Regions from separate parts of the Mesorhizobium sp. WSM4844 genome, predicted to be linked through region 2. Evidence: riboswitches for the same ligand, from Rfam matches in the RefSeq annotation. Region 2 holds a riboswitch; each other region holds the start of a gene.
What was found. Region 2 has a riboswitch for cobalamin ahead of AC0L2A_RS07140 (aromatic ring-hydroxylating oxygenase subunit alpha). Riboswitches for the same ligand answer to the same signal wherever they lie in the genome.
Positions count from the first base shown of each region.

Region 1: another riboswitch for cobalamin. It lies ahead of metE (5-methyltetrahydropteroyltriglutamate--homocysteine S-methyltransferase); the one in region 2 lies ahead of AC0L2A_RS07140 (aromatic ring-hydroxylating oxygenase subunit alpha).
Region 3: another riboswitch for cobalamin. It lies ahead of AC0L2A_RS03535 (DUF1636 family protein); the one in region 2 lies ahead of AC0L2A_RS07140 (aromatic ring-hydroxylating oxygenase subunit alpha).

Region 1 covers NZ_JBVVQB010000042.1:26,828-33,315, forward strand. Annotated here, with positions in the region: gene metE (5-methyltetrahydropteroyltriglutamate--homocysteine S-methyltransferase) at 1-1,538, opposite strand, end outside; cobalamin riboswitch at 1,654-1,852, opposite strand; gene AC0L2A_RS26045 (adenosine kinase) at 2,241-3,233, opposite strand; gene metK (methionine adenosyltransferase) at 3,343-4,518, opposite strand; gene AC0L2A_RS26055 (serine hydroxymethyltransferase) at 4,573-5,910, opposite strand; gene AC0L2A_RS26060 (ArsR/SmtB family transcription factor) at 5,941-6,291, opposite strand.
Region 2 covers NZ_JBVVQB010000005.1:194,474-200,961, forward strand. Annotated here, with positions in the region: gene AC0L2A_RS07135 (FAD-binding oxidoreductase) at 1-1,058, opposite strand, end outside; partial or broken gene AC0L2A_RS07140 (aromatic ring-hydroxylating oxygenase subunit alpha) at 1,082-2,329, opposite strand; cobalamin riboswitch at 2,443-2,645, opposite strand; gene AC0L2A_RS07145 (DUF680 domain-containing protein) at 3,153-3,359, shown strand; gene AC0L2A_RS07150 (DUF680 domain-containing protein) at 3,427-3,651, shown strand; gene AC0L2A_RS07155 (DUF680 domain-containing protein) at 3,726-3,962, shown strand; gene AC0L2A_RS07160 (ABC transporter ATP-binding protein) at 4,153-5,265, opposite strand; gene bglA (beta-galactosidase BglA) at 5,291-6,488, opposite strand, start outside.
Region 3 covers NZ_JBVVQB010000003.1:661-7,148, forward strand. Annotated here, with positions in the region: gene cobW (cobalamin biosynthesis protein CobW) at 1-1,036, opposite strand, end outside; gene AC0L2A_RS03535 (DUF1636 family protein) at 1,033-1,467, opposite strand; cobalamin riboswitch at 1,506-1,709, opposite strand; gene AC0L2A_RS03540 (winged helix-turn-helix domain-containing protein) at 1,739-2,938, opposite strand; gene AC0L2A_RS03545 (NADH-quinone oxidoreductase subunit A) at 3,274-3,639, shown strand; gene AC0L2A_RS03550 (NuoB/complex I 20 kDa subunit family protein) at 3,630-4,211, shown strand; gene AC0L2A_RS03555 (NADH-quinone oxidoreductase subunit C) at 4,220-4,819, shown strand; gene AC0L2A_RS03560 (NADH-quinone oxidoreductase subunit D) at 4,829-6,019, shown strand; gene AC0L2A_RS03565 (hypothetical protein) at 6,016-6,423, shown strand; gene AC0L2A_RS03570 (NADH-quinone oxidoreductase subunit E) at 6,459-6,488, shown strand, end outside.

The sequences.
Region 1 (6,488 bases), on a different contig from region 2:
AAATGCTGGACCATGTCGTTTCGTTCGAACTCGCCATGTACCAGCACGTCCAGCCCAATCTCCTCCTGCCAGCGGACCGCCGCCTCGGTCTCCTTCTTCAGGAAGGCCTGGTAATCGACATAGCTCAGCCGGCCCTTCGCATGAGCGGAGCGCGCCCTGCGCACCTCGGGCGTCTGCGGGAAGGACCCGATCGTCGTCGTCGGGAACGGCGGTAGGCCGAGCGTGTCAGCCTGGACTCTGGAGCGCTTGGCAAATGCGCTCTTTCGTTGCTTCATGGCGCCGTCAATGCTGATAACCCGCCCATGGACGAGCGGATCATGGACCTTTCCAGACATTGCGCGCGCCGCGGCCGCCTTGGCAGAAGCTTTCAGTGCGCCCGCTACGGCCTCCCTGCCTTCGGACAAGGCTTGGGCCAGCACAAGCAGCTCTTCACTCTTCTGGGCGGCGAATGCCAGCCACGAACTGACATCCACATCGAGCGCGGTCTCCATCCGCAGGTCCATCGGCACATGAAGCATCGAGCAGGAAGGCGCAATCTCGACGCGATCCAGCGGCCAGCCGGCAACGATCGGCTTGATGCGGTCGAGAATGGCAGCCAGGTTCGCGCGCCAGACGTTGCGGCCGTCGATCAAGCCAAGTGAGAGCACCAGATCCTTCGGTGCGAGCCGACCAACCGTCTCCAACTGCTCGGGAGCGCGCACGAGATCGAGATGTAAGCCCGCCAGGCGCAGCGAAAGCGCGGTCTCCAGATTGTCTCCCAGCGGCCCGAAATAGGTCGCCAGCATAATTTTCAACTTGGGCGCGGCTTTCGACAGCTGGCCGTACGTGAATTCGAAGGCAGATCGTTCGTTCGGGCTAAGGTCGAGCACAAGCGCCGGCTCATCAATCTGCACCCAGTCGGCCCCCGAGAGCTCCAGCCTCCGCAGGAGTTGCTCGTAGACGGGCAGCAGCCGCGGTAGGAGCGCTATGGGATTGAAACACTGGCCGGGAGACTTCGCCAGCTTGAGGAAGGTGACCGGTCCAAGGATGACCGGGCGTGTATGGATGCCGAGCTCTTTTGCCTCCAGAAAGTGATCGACTGGTTTCGTCGACGAGAGGGCGAATGCCTGATCGTCGCTCAGCTCCGGCACGATGTAGTGGTAGTTAGTGTCGAACCATTTGGTCATTTCCATCGCGGTTACGCGCTGGCCCTGAACCGCATGCCCGTGACTGGCGTGTCCGCAACCCGCAGTATCGCCTTGCGTCCCGCGCGCCATCGCGAAATAGATGTCGAGCGGGACCTCGCCGCCCGTCCAGCCGTAACGAGATGGCACGGCGCCGACCATTGCTGCGGTGTCGAGCACATGGTCATAAAGTGAGAAATCGTTCGACGGGATTTTCGACACGCCGCGGTCGTGCTGCTCGCTCCAGCTGGCGGCACGGAGTGCCTTCGCCGTCGCCAGAAGGTTGGCGGCAGAAGATTTTCCGGACCAGTAGCTTTCGAGCGCGAATTTCAGTTCTCGCCGGCGACCGATACGCGGCACGCCAAGCGTTGCTATGGGAACTTGCTGGGAGACATTCATTCCATACCCCGATGCTTGGGGCGGGGACAAGGAAGGCGCTAGCAGGCCGGCATGAACGCCGAGCTGCCGCGGCCACCAGACACCCCGCCCGTGGACGTTGTTCACCGTGGCAGGTCTCCTGGCTCGCGGGTCACAGCCTCTGCCCCGTCTTCCCGGGGCAGTTCGCCCCAGTGACATTGGTGGGTTGGCTCGCCGCTTACAGTTGCGGGGGCAGCGCCGGATTGCACCGGCTTCCCTCTTAGCTCCGCTACGGCAACGCCGTGCGGAGAACCACGACGCGCCGACAATCGCAGCAGCTCCCTTTGTTGTCAATGCCGTATAAAGAAATGTTTATGTGTTTATGTGAACCGTTCACCTGCGGCGTGTTCCCAAGTCGCAGGTCGCGGGTAGAGCTGAGCCATTTGCGCCCCTCTCCGGTTTGCGCAGGCTGTGCCTGGTCGCCGGGCAATCTGTCAATTGTACGATCCCGGCTCAAAACGACCTTCGTCAAAAAGGGCGTGTTGGCCATCATGATCGGCCGGCAGTACTGGCCCGAAGTGTGACAACGTTCCTGAGCCTCAAGAAATCAGAAATTTGGAGAAAACCGCCATCCTTCACGGACGGGTACGCGCCGTTTACCCGCGCTTGTCTGGACAGCCCGCAAACGGGAAGGTGGGCAGCACGTGGCAGAAAGCCGCCCTACAACAGCCCCGCCTGTTCAGCCTCGCGGCGCAAATTCTGCCGCGGCCTGGGGCCGATCTGCTGGATCACCAATCCGGCCGCCAGTGAACCGAGGTCGCCGCAGGTCTGCAGGCTGCGCCCTTGCGTGTAGCCGTAGAGGAAACCGGCGGCATAGAGGTCGCCGGCGCCGGTCGTATCGACCAGCTCGCGGATTTTGGTCGCATCGATGGTGACGGTCTCGTCGCCGCGCACGATGACGGAGCCTTTTTCCGAACGGGTCACGGCGGCGATCCGGCAATCCTTGCGGATCTGCGCCAGCGCCTCGTCAAACGACGATGTCTGGTAGAGTGACTTGATCTCGTGGCTGTTGGCAAAGACGATATCGACCGTGCCCGAACGCATCAGTTCGAGGAACTCGTCTCGGTAGCGATCGACGCAGAACGAATCCGACAGGGTCATCGACACTTCGCGGCCTGCCGCGTGCGCCAGCATCGCCGTCTGGCGGATTGCTTCCTTGGCGCGCGGCGGATCCCACAGATAGCCTTCGAAATAGGTGACCTTGGCGCCAGAGGCCTTGTCGGCCTCGACATCCTCCGGCCCGAGCTCGACGCAGGCGCCGAGATAGGTGTTCATCGAGCGCTCGCCGTCAGGGGTGACGAAGATCATCGAGCGCGCCGTCGGCGGTTCGCCATTGAGCGGCCTGGTATCGAAGGCGACGCCCTGCGCGTGGATGTCGTGGGCGTAGATTTCGCCCAGCGCATCGTTGGAGACCTTGCCGAAGAAAGCGGCGCGGCCGCCGAAGCTGGCGACGCCGGCCGCCGTGTTGCCGGCACTGCCGCCGGACGCCTCGATCGCCGGACCCATGCGGCTGTAGAGCAGCTCGGCGCGCCTTGTGTCGATGAGGTTCATCGCGCCCTTGATGATGCCGTTGGTCTCGAGGAATGCCTCGTCGCACTGCGCGATGATGTCGACGATGGCATTACCGATACAAAGCACGTCATATTTCGACATCAGTGTCTCCGCCAAAAAGCCGAGCCGGCTTCTCGCCACGCCGGGGCCGGCGTGTTTTTGGCGAGTGTGGAATGGGTCGCCCTATGCCGACGCATCCAATACCCGCGCATCACGCAGCTGCCGGTCCTGCCTCACGCAACAGGTCGTCAGCTCTGTCCGTCTTTTCCCAGGTGAACTCCGGCTCTTCGCGGCCGAAGTGTCCGTATGTCGCGGTCTTGCGGTAAATCGGCCGTAAGAGATCAAGCGCCTTGATGATGCCTTTCGGCCGGAGATCGAAAAGCTCAAGGACGGCGCGCTCGATCCTTTTTTCATCAATCTTTGCGGTTCCGAATGTATTGACGAGGATAGAGACCGGCGCGGCCACACCGATCGCGTAAGCAAGCTGAACCTCGCACACCTCCGCCAGTCCGCTGGCAACGACGTTTTTTGCGACGTACCGCGCCGCATAGGCGGCCGACCGATCGACCTTCGACGGGTCCTTGCCCGAAAAGGCACCGCCGCCGTGACGCCCCATGCCGCCGTAGGAATCGACGATGATCTTGCGTCCGGTGAGACCGCAATCGCCGCGCGGCCCACCGACCACGAACCGGCCTGTTGGATTGACCAGGAACCTTATCCCCGTCGTATCCAAGTCGTGGGGCAAGACCGGCCTTATGATCTCCTCAATGACGCCTTCGCGGACCGTGGCTTGTGAGACCTCCTCGTCATGCTGCGTCGACAGGACTATGGTATCAAGCGCTACCGGGCGCAAACCCTCATAACGGACGGATACCTGTGATTTAACGTCCGGGCGAAGCCAGCCAAGGCGTCCGGTTTGGCGCACCTCTGCCTGTTTTTTTGTCAACTCGTGAGCAAGTTGGATTGGCAACGGCATCAATGTTTCGGTCTCGTTGCACGCGTACCCGAACATGAGGCCCTGATCCCCCGCTCCATGCTCGAGATCTTGCCCTCGTCCCTCGTCGACGCCCTGGCTGATGTCAGGCGACTGCTCGGTCAAGGCCAAGATCACGGCGCAACGCCGGCCGTCAAAGCCGATCGCATCGTCGTCATATCCAATGTCCAAGATGATATCGCGGACAACTTGGCTGTAGTCGATCTGCGCGTGGCTGGTGATCTCGCCAGCCAGAACGACCATCCCTGATTTCACCAACGCTTCACAAGCAACGCGAGCCTTGGGATCCTTGCGAAGGATCGCATCGAGCACGCCATCTGAGATATTGTCGGCCATCTTGTCGGGATGTCCAGCGCCGACGGATTCGGAAGAGAACACGAATTTTCTGGTCATGGGATTTCCTCGCTTCAAACGTTGGAATTGGATGTGACAGTTGATCAGGCCGTCTTACCTGTCGGAGATGCCCGGCACGTCGAACGCAGCGCAGAAGTCGGCAACGTCTCTGCGCACGCGGGCATGGACGTCCGAATCATCGGGCTGGCGGCAAACCAGGTCGATGAAAGCGGCAATCTGCAGCATTTCCGCCTCGCGCATGCCCACAGACGTCACTGCTGGCGTGCCTAACCGAATGCCGCTGGTGAGCGCGGGATGGCGCCGGTCCCCCGGCACCATGTTGAAATTCGTAATGATACCTGCTTGCGACAAGCGCTCGGCATAGGCTTTCCCGGACAGCGGCCGGTCCCTAAGATCAAGGATCAGCATGTGATTGTCAGTGCCCCCCGTGACGAGTTCATAACCTCGCTCCAGAAGGGCCTGGGCCAGAGCCTTGGCGTTGTTGACGATCTGCTGACCGTACACACGGAAGGATGCATTCCCTGCTTCGTGCAGAGCGACAGCTAGCGCGGCAATCGTATTCATGTGCGGTCCGCCCTGGAGGAGAGGGAACACGGCACGGTCTATGCGTTTGGCCAGATTGTGTTTGCTCTTGGAATGGTAGAGCGCCTGATAGCGGTCTTCATTCCTTGACAAGATGAAGCCACCGCGGGGGCCGCGGATCGATTTGTGAGAGGTGCTGGTGACAACATCGCAATGGCTAACGGGATTCGGATGCACTCCTGCGACAACGAGACCGCTGATGTGGGCGATGTCGGCCACCAGATAGGAGTTCACCTCCCAAGCAATTTCGGCCATTGCCTCATAGTCAAAGATACGCGGATAAGCAGTTCCGCCGACCCAAATGAGCTTCGGTCGTTCCCGTTTGGCCGTCTCGCGCAAACGGTCATGGTCAATCTGCTGCGTCTTTTCGTGCAGCCCGTACGGAACTCGCTGATAGTCAGTGCCAGAGAAGTTGACGGCCCAACCGTGCGTCAGATGCCCGCCGCCGGGGAGGGTCAAGCCCATCATCTTGTCTCCCGGACACAACAGCGCTCGACAGACAGCCTGATTGGCCGGCGAGCCGGAATAAGGCTGCACGTTGGCGTGTTCACAGCCGAATAGCGCCTTCAATCGCTCGATGGCGAGGTTCTCAAGCTCATCGACAATCTCGTTTCCGGCGTAGTAGCGCGCGCCGGGATATCCCTCGGCATACTTGTTGGTGAAAATAGACCCGGTCGCTTCCAGCACCGCCGAGGACGCGAAGTTCTCGGAGGCGATAAGTTTGAGGGTCGTCCGCTCCTGGCGCTCCTGTCTTAAAAGCAGCTCGTGCACGCGAGAATCTGCGACCGCCAGGTGAGGCCACTCGCAAGTGTCAAGCTCCGCGATGGCGCCGCCAGTCGAATTGTTCATATCAGCTTCGCGCTCCATTGGGACTAAGTTTCAGGACAAGCAGGCGGCCACCTTGGACCGCGCGCCCTGTATCGCCTCCAGGCGCTGTAGGTCTTGTCTGTGATGGCCATCGCCGTGGGGCAGGAGATCAACCAACAATTGAACCAAGCCGCCGTCCGAGCCTCCTGCTTCGAGGTGGTACGAAGGCCAGGGGCGATGTTCGTTGCCGAGAAGAAAGCCGGCTCTGGCGAGCTGGCGCACGTGTGCGACCACGTGCTCGCGAGACAGACTCAGAACTTCTGCTAGCTCGCAGACGGTCAGGTCCGCATGCGCACAAAGTCCCAGGATTCGAAGTCGATCAAGATGAGCCGCGGCCTTTAGGCGCCTGACCAGTGTCATCATCGGCCGGCACTCCTTGTATTGACTTCCTCCATTTGGCGTCCTCCCACTCTTTCAGAGGCAATCTTGCCGTCCGACGAGGTCAATACGCCCAACCGCATCGCAGATCTTTCCGATACGTCACGGTCTCGACCCGCAGCCCAAATGATAGGCTCAACGTACATATTCTCAGCGGTTTAGAGTGCTAAAAGTCCGCGATT
Region 2 (6,488 bases):
TCGTCGATCTCGTGATCGAGGATGCCGCCATTGTGGCTCATCTCGACCGTGCCCGAGACCTTTTTCACCTTGCAGGTTCCGCACAGGCCGAACTCGCAGGCTGCGGGGATGCGTACGCCCGAAGCGCGCGCCGTCTGCAGCACGGTCTGGCCGGCAACGCATTCGGCATCAATATCCGAAAGCGAAAAGCGGATCGGCGTTGCGGCCTCGGCAGGTACCTCGACCCCACTCTTTGCCGGCCCACCCTCTGCCGGCGAACCGAACGGGGCCGGTATTTCCTCCACCGCCGGGGCCGCAAAGCTCTCCTGATGGTAGTTGGCCATGTCGAAGCCGGCCGCCTCCAGCATCTGCCGCACGGCGCGCATGAACGGGTCGGGGCCGCAGCAGAAAATTTCGCGCTCGCGAAAATCGGGGGCCAGCAGCGGCAGCCGTATCGCGTCGATCCGGCCCATATGGCCGAACCAGCCCTCACGGCTGGACCGCTCCTCGATCATGAAGCCGAGCGTCAGGCCCGGCATGCGGCTGCCGAGCAGCTCGAGCTCCTTGCGGAAGATGATCTCCTCGGGCTTTCGCGCGCAGTTGACGAAGCCGACATCTGTCCATGGCGCGCAGTCGTTCAGCCAGCGCAGCATCGACATCATCGGCGTCACGCCTGAGCCGGCCGAAATGAACAGATACTTGGCCGCTGGATGGCTGTGCAGCGAAAAGTCGCCCGCCGGCCCATAGGCCTTCACGTGAACGCCGGGCTTCAGATTGTCGAACATCCAGCGGGTGCCGAGGCTGCCGGCCTGCGCTTTCACCGTCACCGCGATCGAGAACGGCCTCGACGGCGAGGACGACAGCGTATAGGTCCGCATCATCGGGCCCTCGGTGGTCGGCAGTTCCAGCGTCACGAACTGCCCCGGTCTGTAGCGGAACCAGGTCTGGTTGTCAGAGCGGAAGGTGAAGGTCTTCACGTCAGGCGCCTCGTCGCTGACGCCGATGACTTCCAGCACCTGGAGCCTGTCGTTCCAGGGCGCCATCTCGTCGAGATGGCGGTAGAGGCCAAGGTCCGTCATCGCATTCATCCCCTTGACCTCGTTCAGGCGACGCTGCGCAGCGCCGGCCGCCCGGCCTCGGCAAGGCGCGGCCCGATGAAGGAGGCGTACCATTCGACGAACTGGATGACGCCGCCCTCATGCAGTTCCGAATAGGGGCCGGGCTCATAGGCCGGCGACAGGATGCCGAAGGCGTTTTCCTCGACAATGCGACGGTCCTGGTCGTTGGTCTCGGTCCAGACATGGGTGAGTTCGGCGAGGTCGTAATCGACGCCTTCGACCGCGTCCTTGTGGACAAGCCATTTGGTGGTGACGGCCGTTTCCGTGGCACTGATCGGCAGCACGCGGAAGGTGACGGCATGATCGCCGAGGATATGGTTCCAACTCGTCGGATAGTGATAGAGCAGCAGCGAGCCGATACGGTCGGTCGAAACGCTGTCGGAAAGGTTCTTCTTCACCGCGCGTCTTCCCGTCATCGTGTAGCTGACGGCGTCGTGCAGCAGCGGCGCGCGGGTGGCGCGATACTGCCCGGCCGGATCGATGCGGAACTTGCTCGGCAAGCCCGCCGCCTCGCATTTCGCCCAGTGCGCGAGCATCTCTGGATCGCTGTCGGCGCCCTGCACGCCGGTCACGGTCGGCGCTTCCGGGAATGTCTTGCAGAGTTCCGGATGGTTGCCGGCGCAATGGTAGCACTCGCGGTTGTTCTCCCAGACGAGCTTCCAGTTGCCCTTCTCGACGATGGTCGATTCGAAGGCGATTTTTGCCTCGCGCAGCCGGTGCGGCAGGAGGTAAGGCTCGATCATGGCGCGCATCGGCGCGAAATCGGCCGGCTCGTTGGCCAGGCAGATAAAGATGTAGCCGCCAACGCTTTCGCAAGCCACCGGCTTCAGGCTGAACTGGCTCTTGTCGAAGCCGTCTGCCATCTGGCGAGCAAACAACAGCCGGCCGTCCAGCTCCTAGGTCCACTGGTGATAGGGGCAGACCAGCTTCGCCGCAGTGCCCTTGTCGGCATTGCAGACACGGCTGCCGCGATGCCGGCAGGAATTGTGGAAGGCATTGATCTTGCCTTGCTGGTCGCGGACCAGCACGACCGGATAGTCGCCGATCTGGGCGGTGATATAGCTGCCAGCTTTCGGCAACTCGCAATCGTGGCCGATGAACAGCCAGTCGCGATACCAGATCAGCTCCATGTCGAGCTTGAAGAAATCTGGATCGGTGTAGAAGGGCTGCTCGAGCGAATAGCCTTGCCTGCGGCCGTGCAAGAGCCTCAGCATGTCGTTGCGCGCGTCCATGTCCTGTCCTCGTGTAAGGACTGAACTGGTGGTGATGGAGGGAGGACCGTTTGCACGCCGGCGACAGGGCCGGACGTGCATCATCCACCTCTTGACCGCCCACCGCGATCAGTCGAGTCTGAAAATCTCGGGCTGGTTTCCGGGCTCTGGAGTGTCCTTGCGGACTCGTCGCGACACCTTCCCAGGCTTGTGGCCCAGTGGTCTCCCGTTGCGACTTGAACTCCACCACCGTTGCGGGGGCAGCGCCGGGTTCTGACCGGCTTCCCAATTCTCCGCTTCGTCGTCACCAAGCGGCACCTGAGATGGCGTGATCTAATCATGCCGGCCGGCTGACTGCCGGCATGAAAGCGACATCGTATCCATGCGGCGCGACACCGCCGGCGAAACCTGCAGGTTTATATCTGCAGGGCTGAAACCCCACTTTGTCGGCGGCCACTGTCGGCTGCCGTGACATAGAATCCGACCCGCGGCGGAGATCAGGAAGGTTAACAGTTTACAAAAGTGACTATTAGCCGCTTCTAAAATCGAACCGAACGGTTCGTTTCTGTTGACAATGCGTGCAACACGCTGTGAACGCAAATTCGCCAATCCGTCAAATCATGAATTGCTAATTTTGAATAAGATATTGAAAACAAACCATAAAACCATGGTAGCAGATGCCTCTGGTACAATTTCAAGGTGTAGATTCTTGGTCCACACGGAACAACTTCGTGATTGGAATCCGCCGAATGGCCTTCCCACATCGGGGCTGTCCGAACGACGCGCGCATCCTCCCAAGACACGCCGCTAGACGGACTGAAGACTAAGATACTGGAGTACTAAAATGAAAAAGATCGCTCTTGCTGCCGTCGCCGCTCTGGCCATCACCGGCAGCGCCTTTGCCGGCAGCGACCGTTATGGGTCCAACGCCGCCAACCAGCCGGCCGTCGCGGTCGACAGCTCGTATACGGCCTCTGTCCAGACGCCGGCTCACGCTGAAAAGCAGCCCGTTGGCCAGGGCGCCGACCGCAACCTTTTCGGCAACAATTAACAGCTGGTCCCAAACAGCAAAGTGGCGGTCCGCCGCTCGGGATCTGAGGAACTCAGGAGTATTTGAAATGAAGAAGCTCATTCTTGCCACCGCCGCGATTGTGGCCATCTCCGGCAGCGCTTTTGCCGGCAGCGACAACTTTGGATCGAACGGCGCCAACCAGCCGGCCGCTGCGGTCGACAGCAACTCGTACACGGCTTCGATTCGGAATTCGGCTTCGGCGCAGAATCCGGTTCCGGCTGACGAGAAACCCGTCAACGGCAGCGACCGTAACCTGTTCGGCAACAACTAACAGTTCGTTCCAACAGCGGCGGCGGCATTTGCCCGCCGGGCTGGCGGAACCAAGAAAATCCAGGAGTTTTGAAAATGAAGAAGATCGTTCTTACCGCCGCCGCGCTTTTGATTGCTGCGGGCGGCGCTTTTGCCGGTAGCGACAACTTTGGCAGAACCGACATCAACAAGCAGGCGACCATCAACGTCGACAACACGCAGACTTCTTCGGTACGCAATACCGGCTCGCCGGTCTACAAGCTGCTCAACTCGTCGGGCGACGTACAGAAGTCCGCCCCGCAGGGCAGCGACCGGAACCTGTTCGGCCGCTAGCGCATCGGCCCGAAAATCGGTTCCGATTTTCGGAAAGCACGATGCGCAGGGTTAAAGTGTTGGAGCGTACCTTTGTGCGTCCACTTGGACGCACGTCGCTCTAACAGCGACCGGAACGCACAAGAGTGGCGGCTTTGCCCGCCGCTCTCGTTTTTGGGTCACCAAACATCCATCAGTTCGGCTGCTGCTCTCAGGCTGCCTTTGCTTCCGCTTTGTGGAGCGTGAATGAATGTCCGTCGGCATCGAAAATATGCAGGTCGCCGGCATCGGCATTCAACCGCAGCGCAGCGCCGCGCTTGACCCCGACATTGCCTGGCAACTTGGTGACCAGCGGCAGGTCGGCGCGGCCGATGTCGACATAGACGAGCTGGACCTCGCCGAGTTGCTCGACATAATCCACCGTTCCCTCGAAAAGATAATCCGCACCGGTGGCGATCGTCAGATCTTCCGGCCGCACGCCGAAGCTCACCGAAGCGCCCTTCACCGACGCCGGCGTGGCGATCGGCACCGTCGCCTTGCGCCCGCCGACATGACTGACGATGGTCGGGTCGCCTGATTTGTCGATCGTCGCCGGCAGGATGTTCATGGCCGGCGAGCCGATGAACTGGGCGACGAACAGATTGCCGGGTCTCTTGTAGAGCTCCATCGGCGTGCCGACCTGCTCGATATGGCCCTCCTTGAGCACCACGATGCGGTCGGCCAGCGTCATCGCCTCGACCTGGTCGTGGGTGACGTAGATCATCGTTGTAGCAGGCATCGATTCCTTGAGCTTCGCGATCTCGATGCGGGTGGCGACGCGCAGCGCCGCGTCGAGGTTCGACAGCGGCTCGTCGAACAGGAAGACCTTGGGGTTGCGCACGATGGCGCGGCCGATGGCGACGCGCTGGCGCTGGCCGCCCGACATCGCCTTGGGCAGGCGGTCGAGATATTTGGTCAGCTGCAGGATTTCCGCCGCCTGGCGCACCCGCTTGTCGATCTCGGCCTTGCTCTCCTTGCCGATCTTCATCGAGAACGCCATGTTGTCGTAGACAGTCATGTGCGGATAGAGCGCATAGGACTGGAACACCATGGCGATGCCGCGCTTCGACGGCGGCACGTCGTTCACCACCTCGCCGTCGATCTTGAGCTCGCCGGAGGTGATTTCCTCAAGCCCGGCGATCGACCGCAGCAAGGTCGACTTGCCACAGCCCGAAGGGCCGACGAAGACGATGAACTCGCCCGACTTTATGTCGAGGTCGATGCCATGGAGAATGTTGAGATTGCCGTATGATTTCTTCACTTGCCTTAGCGTGACATCGGCCATGGGTTCCCTCCAGTGAATTGCAAATTCAGTCGATACGCCCGAACCAGGCGCCGTAGCCGTCGAGGCGGATAAAGCCGGCGTCAGTCTGTCCCGAAAACCCGTGCCCCGGCAAGGGCTGCAGCGAGCGTCCGCCGAGATTGACTTCGGCCGGTCGGCTGCCGAGATTGAAGGCGCAGACGATCTGCTCTTTGCCCTCGCGGCGCGTGAAGGCGACCGTATCGCCCTGGCTTTCGATGAACTCGATCTCGCCCTTGGCCAGCGCCGGATACAGGCGGCGGAAAGCGAGAAAGCGCCGGTAGTGTTCGAGCAGCGAGTTATCGTCGCCCTGCTGCACATCGACCGCCTGCGAAAGGTGCTTGGCAGGCATGGGCAGCCAGGGCTTTGCCGTGGAGAAGCCGCCATTGCCGTCGGCGCCATTCCAGACCATCGGCGTGCGGCAGCCGTCGCGGCCCTTGAATTCCGGCCAGAACCGGATGCCGTAGGGGTCCTGCAGATCCTCGAATTGCAATTCCGCTTCGCCAAGACCGAGTTCCTCGCCCTGGTAGATGCAGACCGAGCCGCGCAGCGACATCAGCAGCGCCGAGATCACCTTGAGATAAGCGGTCTGGTCGGCCTCGCCGGCCGCCCAGCGCGAGGCAGTGCGCATCACGTCGTGGTTGGAGAAGGCCCAACACGACCAGCCGTCGCTGGCGACCTCGCCAAAGGCTTCCAGCACCGAACGCACTTTTGCCGCGCTGATCTTTTCGGGCGCCAGGAAGTCGAATGAATAGCACATGTGCACGCGCTTGCTGCCGGCGGTATAGGCCGCCACCACCTCCAGTCCGCGCTGCGAATCGCCGACTTCGCCAACCGCCGCCGTCGCCGGATATTCGTCGAGCAGGGCGCGGAAGCGTTCGAGGAAGCCAAGGTTTTCGGGGCGGCTCTTGTCGTAGAGATGGTCCTGGTAGTTGTAGGGGTTGACGGAAGGAGCGGTCTGGTCGTTGCGCTGTTCGGGCGGCAGCGGCGGATTGTCCTCGAGGCCCTGGCTGTGGAAGTAGAAATTGATGGTGTCGAGGCGGAAACCGTCGACGCCGCGCTCCAGCCAGAAGCGGGTGACATCGAGCAGCGCGTCCTGGACTGCGCGGCTGTGGAAGTTGAGATCGGGCTGCTCGGCCAGGAAATTATGCAGGTAATATTGCTGGCGGCTGGTGTCCCACTGCCAGGCCGAACCGCCGAAGATCGAC
Region 3 (6,488 bases), on a different contig from region 2:
AGCCGGCGAGAATACGCTCGATGGCCGGGCGGTTCAGTCCTTTCAGGCCGATGACGACGAGGCGCGAGCGGCGGTCGTCGTCGGCAGTCCAGGCGCGGTCGTAATAGTGGTTGACTCGCGGCCCGACTGCCTGCAGCAACAGCCGCATCGGCTTGCCGCCGACCTCGACGAAGCCTTTTACGCGCAGCACGTTTTCTTCCTCCGCCGCCGTGGCGACACGCAAAGCCAGCTCGTCGGGATTGGCGATCGACGGAATATCGATGACGAACGAGTCGAAATCGTCATGCTCGTGATCGAGCTCGTCGTCGTGGTGGGTCTTGCGGTTCTCGATGTCGTCCTCGACGGCAAGGCCGAGGCCGAGCAGCACGGAGGGATCGACCTTGCCCTGCGAGGTCGGCACGATCTTCACCGCGCGGGCGGCGTGCTTGCCGATGACGGCATTGGCGCGGGCCGAGCCGGCGGCGTCCATCAGGTCGCTCTTCGACAATATGATCAGGTCGGCGCAGGCGAGCTGGTCCTCGAACACCTCCTCGACCGGATCGTCGTGGTCGAGCGTCTCGTCCTGCGCGCGCTGCGCCTTCAGGGCGTCCATGTCGTTGGCAACGCGGCCTTCGGCCAGCGCCGGTCCGTCGACCACGGCAATGACGCCGTCGACCGTCACCCGGCTCTTCACCGTCGGCCACTGGAAGGCCTGGACCAGCGGCTTGGGCAGCGCCAGCCCGGAGGTTTCGATCAGGATATGGTCGACCCTGGGCGTCAGCGACAGGATCTGGTCGAGCGCCGGGACGAAATCGTCGGCGACGGTGCAGCAGATGCAGCCATTGGCCAGTTCGACGATGTTTTCCTCAGGGCAGGTGTCGATGCCGCATCCCTTAAGAATCTCGCCATCGATGCCGATGTCGCCGAACTCGTTGACGATGATGGCCAGCCGCTTGCCGCCGGCGTTTTCGAGCAGATGGCGGATCAGCGTCGTCTTGCCGGCGCCGAGGAAGCCGGTGACGACGGTGCAGGGCACGCGGGAGACGGAAGTGGTCATATCTGGTCCTTCAAAAGGTCGAGGGGTGGGATGCGGGCAACGAGGCCGCGCTTCAGACAATCGGGGCGGCCGCGCCATGGGATGAGGCCGTCGGTCGAGGTGGCGAAGAGTTTTGCGCCGGTGATGAGATCGGCGCCGCTGGTCGCGGTCAGGTCGCCGAAGACATAGCTCCAGCAGCCGTCGCGCAGGATAGCGGCGCTGAGGCGGCGCTTGCAGTTGCCGAGGCATTCGACGCTGCGGATACGGATATTTTCGCCAGAGGCGGCGCGGCGCGTGTCTTCGGCCAACAATTCGCCGGCGCGAGGATGGCCGTCGGAGCCGGTCTCGTCACGGCAGGAGGCGCAGACGATCACGGTGACGTCGGCCAGAGCATCATCATCGCCGGACAATACGCCCGCTGTCTCAGCCGAAAAACTGCTGTCGCGTTCCAAATCAGGCTCCTTGCCCGGAAAACCCGCCAGGCGATCGGATTTTTATGTCCTAGACGGCAGGTCTCCTGGCTCGCGGGTCATCGCCTTGGTGCCGCCTTCCCGGGATTTTCCCAGTGGTTATCGGCCTTGGCTCGTCGCTTACAGTTGCGGGGACAGCCGCGGATTTGAAATCGAGATTTCGCACCGCATTCCCTCTTGGCTCCTCCCTTTGCCGAGAGGAGACCGTCTGAACCGGATTTAGGCTTGTGGAGGCAGTCGTGTCAACGCACGTCTACGACGCGGCAATGTCGGCGAGAGCCGAACCCAAATCACCCGCGGGCGTCACCTCGATGCGCTCAAGCCCGAGCCAACTCTGCATCAGCTGCAATTCCTCAAAAAGCTCGGCGGCGGTTTGCGGCGGCGCGCCGGGCTCGGCATAGGCGGCATGGACGCGCAGCACGCCGGCGGGGCGGTCGGCCTTAAGGTCGATGCGCGCCACGATCTTTTCGCCGAGCAGGAACGGCAGCACATAATAGCCGTACTGGCGCTTTTCGGCAGGGGTGTAGATCTCGATGCGATAGCGGAAGTCGAACAGCCGTTCCGTGCGCGTCCGTTCGAAGACAACCGGGTCGAACGGAGCGAGCAAGGCGCGCGCCTCGATCTTGCGCGGAAAACGGGCATCCCTGTGAAGATAGGCTGGCTTGCTCCAGCCTTCGACGGTCACCGGCAAGAGGTCGCCGGCGTCGACCAGTTCCTCGATGCGGCCTTTGATGTCAGCGGGAGAGAGACGAAAATAGTCGCGCAGGTCGCCTGCTGTCGCGACGCCGTGGGCGCGGGCGGAGATGCGCAGCAATTCGCGGTGCGCATCCTCAGGCGAGGGCACCGGCAGGGCAAGTATTTCCGGCGGCAGCACGCGCTGCGGCAGATCATAAAGCCGCTCGAAGCCACGACGTGACGCCGTGGTGATGCGGCCGGCCCAGAACAGCCATTCGAAAGCGTGCTTGGCGTCGCTCCAGCCCCACCAGCCGCCAGAGCCTTTCTGGCCTTCCAGGGCGGAAGCGGCGATCGGGCCGCGTTCGACGACCTCGCGAAAGATGTCTTCAATGTAGGCGGTGCGCTCGCGGCCCCACTTGGCCAGCCCGTTATACATTTCCTCGCCACGTTCGGCCCGTTCCATGCGCCAGCGCATCAGCGGATAGGTTTCGACCGGCAGAAAGGAGGCTTCGTGCGCCCAATATTCGAAGACTTTGCGCTTGCGCGTCACGGCGGCGTTGTCGAGCAGGGCGAGCGGGTAGGGGCCAAGCCGCGAATAGAGCGGCATATAATGGGCACGCACCACCGCGCTGACGGAATCGATCTGCAGCAGACCGGTCCGGCCAAGCACACGGGCCAGATGGCGGCGATCGGGCGTGCCGTTAGGGCGAGGATCGGCAAACCCCTGTGCGGCAAGCGCGATGCGCCGGGCCATGGCGAGCGAGATTTTTTCCTTCATGCAGACGGCACTCTGTCGGCGTTCGACCAAAGGTGGGAGAGATGATTCCACACCATGCTAGCAGGGTTCCGGCGGCATCTATGTCAGGAGAGAAAAGTGGAGTAAAAAGCGAAGGAAATCAAACAGGAGCGGATTGGACCAGTTTATCCGCATATGCCGTCGAGCACCGTGTTTTGAACAAGGTTTGACTTGCTTCGCCGAAAGCCCTGCGCTAACCCTCGCCGCGTTGCAGCATAGAGCCCCCTAAAACGGTTCAGTGGTTAAACTGTCACGCTTCCGCAAGTGGGTCCGGTGCTGTAATCAGAGTGGATTGGCCGCCAACGGAAAGCTGCAGCATGAACGCATTGTTGAGTTCGTACCTGCCCATCGTCCTGTTCATCGGCGTGGCGCTGGTCGTCGGCCTGGCGCTGCTTGCCGCACCCTTTCTGGTGGCCTACCGCAATCCCGATCCGGAAAAGCTTTCCGCCTATGAATGCGGCTTCAACTCCTTTGACGATGCCCGCATGAAGTTCGACATCCGCTTCTACCTGGTGTCGATCCTGTTCATCATCTTCGATTTGGAAGTGGCCTTCCTGTTTCCGTGGGCAGTGTCTTTCAGCCAGATCGGCATGCTCGGTTTCTGGTCGATGATGGTGTTTTTGGCGGTGCTGACCATCGGCTTTGCCTATGAATGGAAGAAAGGAGCGCTGGAATGGGATTGAGCGACAATTCCGGCACGCTCGTCGCGCCGAAGCCAAAAGGCATTCTCGACCCCAGCACCGGAAAGCCGGTGGGGGCGAATGATCCCTTCTTCCTCGAGATCAACGACGAGCTTGCCGACAAGGGCTTTCTCGTCACCTCGACCGAGGCGCTGATCACCTGGGCGCGCAGCGGCTCGCTGATGTTCATGACCTTCGGTCTTGCCTGCTGTGCGGTCGAGATGATCCACACCTCGATGCCCCGCTATGACTCGGAGAGGTTCGGCGTTGCGCCGCGCGCCTCGCCGCGCCAGTCCGACATCATGATCGTCGCCGGCACGCTGACCAACAAGATGGCGCCGGCGCTGCGCAAGGTCTACGACCAGATGCCGGAGCCGCGCTACGTCATCTCGATGGGCTCCTGCGCCAATGGCGGCGGCTACTACCACTATTCCTATTCGGTGGTGCGCGGCTGCGATCGCGTCGTGCCGGTCGACATCTATGTGCCCGGCTGTCCGCCGAGTGCGGAAGCGCTGCTCTACGGCATCCTTCTGTTGCAAAAGAAGATCCGCCGCACCGGCACGATCGAGCGGTGAGCGCGATGATGAGCCTGAATGAACTCTCGACCTATCTCGGCGAGAAGCTGAGCGGCCGGATCGGCGATGCGGTGCTTGCCTATGGCGAACTCACCATCTCGCTCGAGCCGCACGATCTGATCGAGGTGGTGAGCTTCCTGCGCGACGATCCAAAATGCCAGTTCATCTCGATCATCGACGTCTGCGGCGCCGATTATCCATCGCGGGCCAAGCGCTTCGACGTCGTCTATCACCTGCTGTCGCCGAAGCAGAATATTCGCATCCGTATCAAGGTGCAGGCCGACGAGGAGACGGTGGTGCCGTCTATCACCGGTGTGTTTCCGGGCGCCGACTGGTTCGAGCGCGAAACCTACGATCTCTACGGCGTGCTGTTCTCGGGCCACCCCGATTTGCGCAGGATCCTGACCGACTACGGCTTCGAAGGCCATCCGCTGCGCAAGGATTTCCCGCTGACCGGTTTCGTCGAGGTGCGCTACGACGACGAAGCCAAGCGCGTCATCTACGAGCCGGTGGAATTGAAACAGGAATTCCGCAATTTCGATTTTCTCTCGCCATGGGAAGGGACGGACTACGTTCTGCCGGGCGACGAGAAAGCCAAGACGAATTGAGACGCCAGAATGGCTGAAACCTCCGTCCGTAATTTTAACATCAACTTTGGACCTCAACACCCTGCAGCGCATGGTGTTTTGAGGCTGGTTCTTGAGTTGGACGGCGAAGTCGTCGATCGCGTCGATCCGCATATCGGACTGTTGCATCGCGGCACTGAAAAGCTGATCGAAGCCAAGACCTATCTGCAGGCCGTGCCCTATCTCGACCGGCTCGACTATTGCGCGCCGATGAATCAGGAGCATGCCTTCGCGCTGGCCGCCGAGCGGCTGCTCGGCATCGAGGTGCCGAAGCGCGGCCAATTGATCCGCGTGCTCTATTGCGAAATCGGCCGCATCATGTCGCACATTCTCAATGTGACGACGCAGGCAATGGATGTCGGCGCGCTGACGCCGCCGCTGTGGGGTTTTGTCGAGCGCGAAAAACTGATGGTGTTCTATGAGCGGGCCAGCGGCTCGCGCATGCATGCAGCCTATTTCCGGCCCGGCGGCGTCCACCAGGACCTGCCGCAGCAGCTGGTCGAGGATATCGGCACCTGGATCGACCCGTTCCTGAAATCGCTCGACGATCTCGACGCACTGCTCACCGGCAACCGCATCTTCAAGCAGCGTAATGTCGACATCGGCATCGTCTCGCTGGCCGATGCCTGGGCCTGGGGTTTTTCGGGCGTCATGGTGCGTGGATCCGGCGTCGCCTGGGATCTGCGCAAGTCGCAGCCCTATGAATGCTATGCCGAGATGGATTTCGACATTCCGATCGGCAAGAACGGCGACTGCTACGACCGTTATCTCGTGCGCATGGAAGAGATGCGCCAGTCGGCCAAGATTATGCGCCAGTGTGTCGACCTGCTGCTCGGCAAGGAAGGCAGCGGGCCGGTGTCGAACCTCGACGGCAAGGTGGTGCCGCCGAAGCGCGCGGCGATGAAGCGCTCGATGGAGGCGCTGATCCATCACTTCAAGCTCTACACCGAAGGCTATCGCGTGCCGGCCGGCGAAGTCTATGCGGCGGTCGAAGCCCCAAAAGGCGAGTTCGGCGTCTATCTGGTCTCGGACGGCACCAACAAACCCTATCGCTGCAAGCTGCGCGCGCCCGGCTTCGCGCATTTGCAGGCCATGGACTTTTTGTGCCGCGGCCACATGCTGGCCGACGTCACCGCCGTTCTCGGCTCCCTCGATATTGTTTTCGGGGAGGTGGATCGGTGATTCGCCTTCTGAGCTCAATGTTGATCTTCACTGCTGTCGCATTGCACCCTGCACATGCATTCGAGTGCGGGGCGTCTATCGATGCGTCCGATCTTGTGAAGCAGCACTTCAAGCTGAGCTACGTCACGCTTGGTATGCAAGAAAGTGCGACAGCTGAATCTGCTGATGTCGATGCTTTCTATTTCAAGAGAGATACGTGCGAGTGTAGCGTCGCAGCGCCGGATGGCGCGAGTTTCTCTAAGGCGGAAGTATCAGCAGCCGCTTCCGGCAAAGCAGGGCTCGTGCGGCTAGTCGCTCGATTGAATGGCAAGTCCGGCATTTGCCCGCCTGTCATGACAAATTCGCCGACTTTCCATTGTTTCGACGGTACGGCGAAACTTTGTAAGGAGGCTGCAGCAAGATGACGAGCCTATACATGTTTGGTGAGGTCGATCGCTAGATGTCAGTCCGCCGTCTCGCAGAAGCCAGC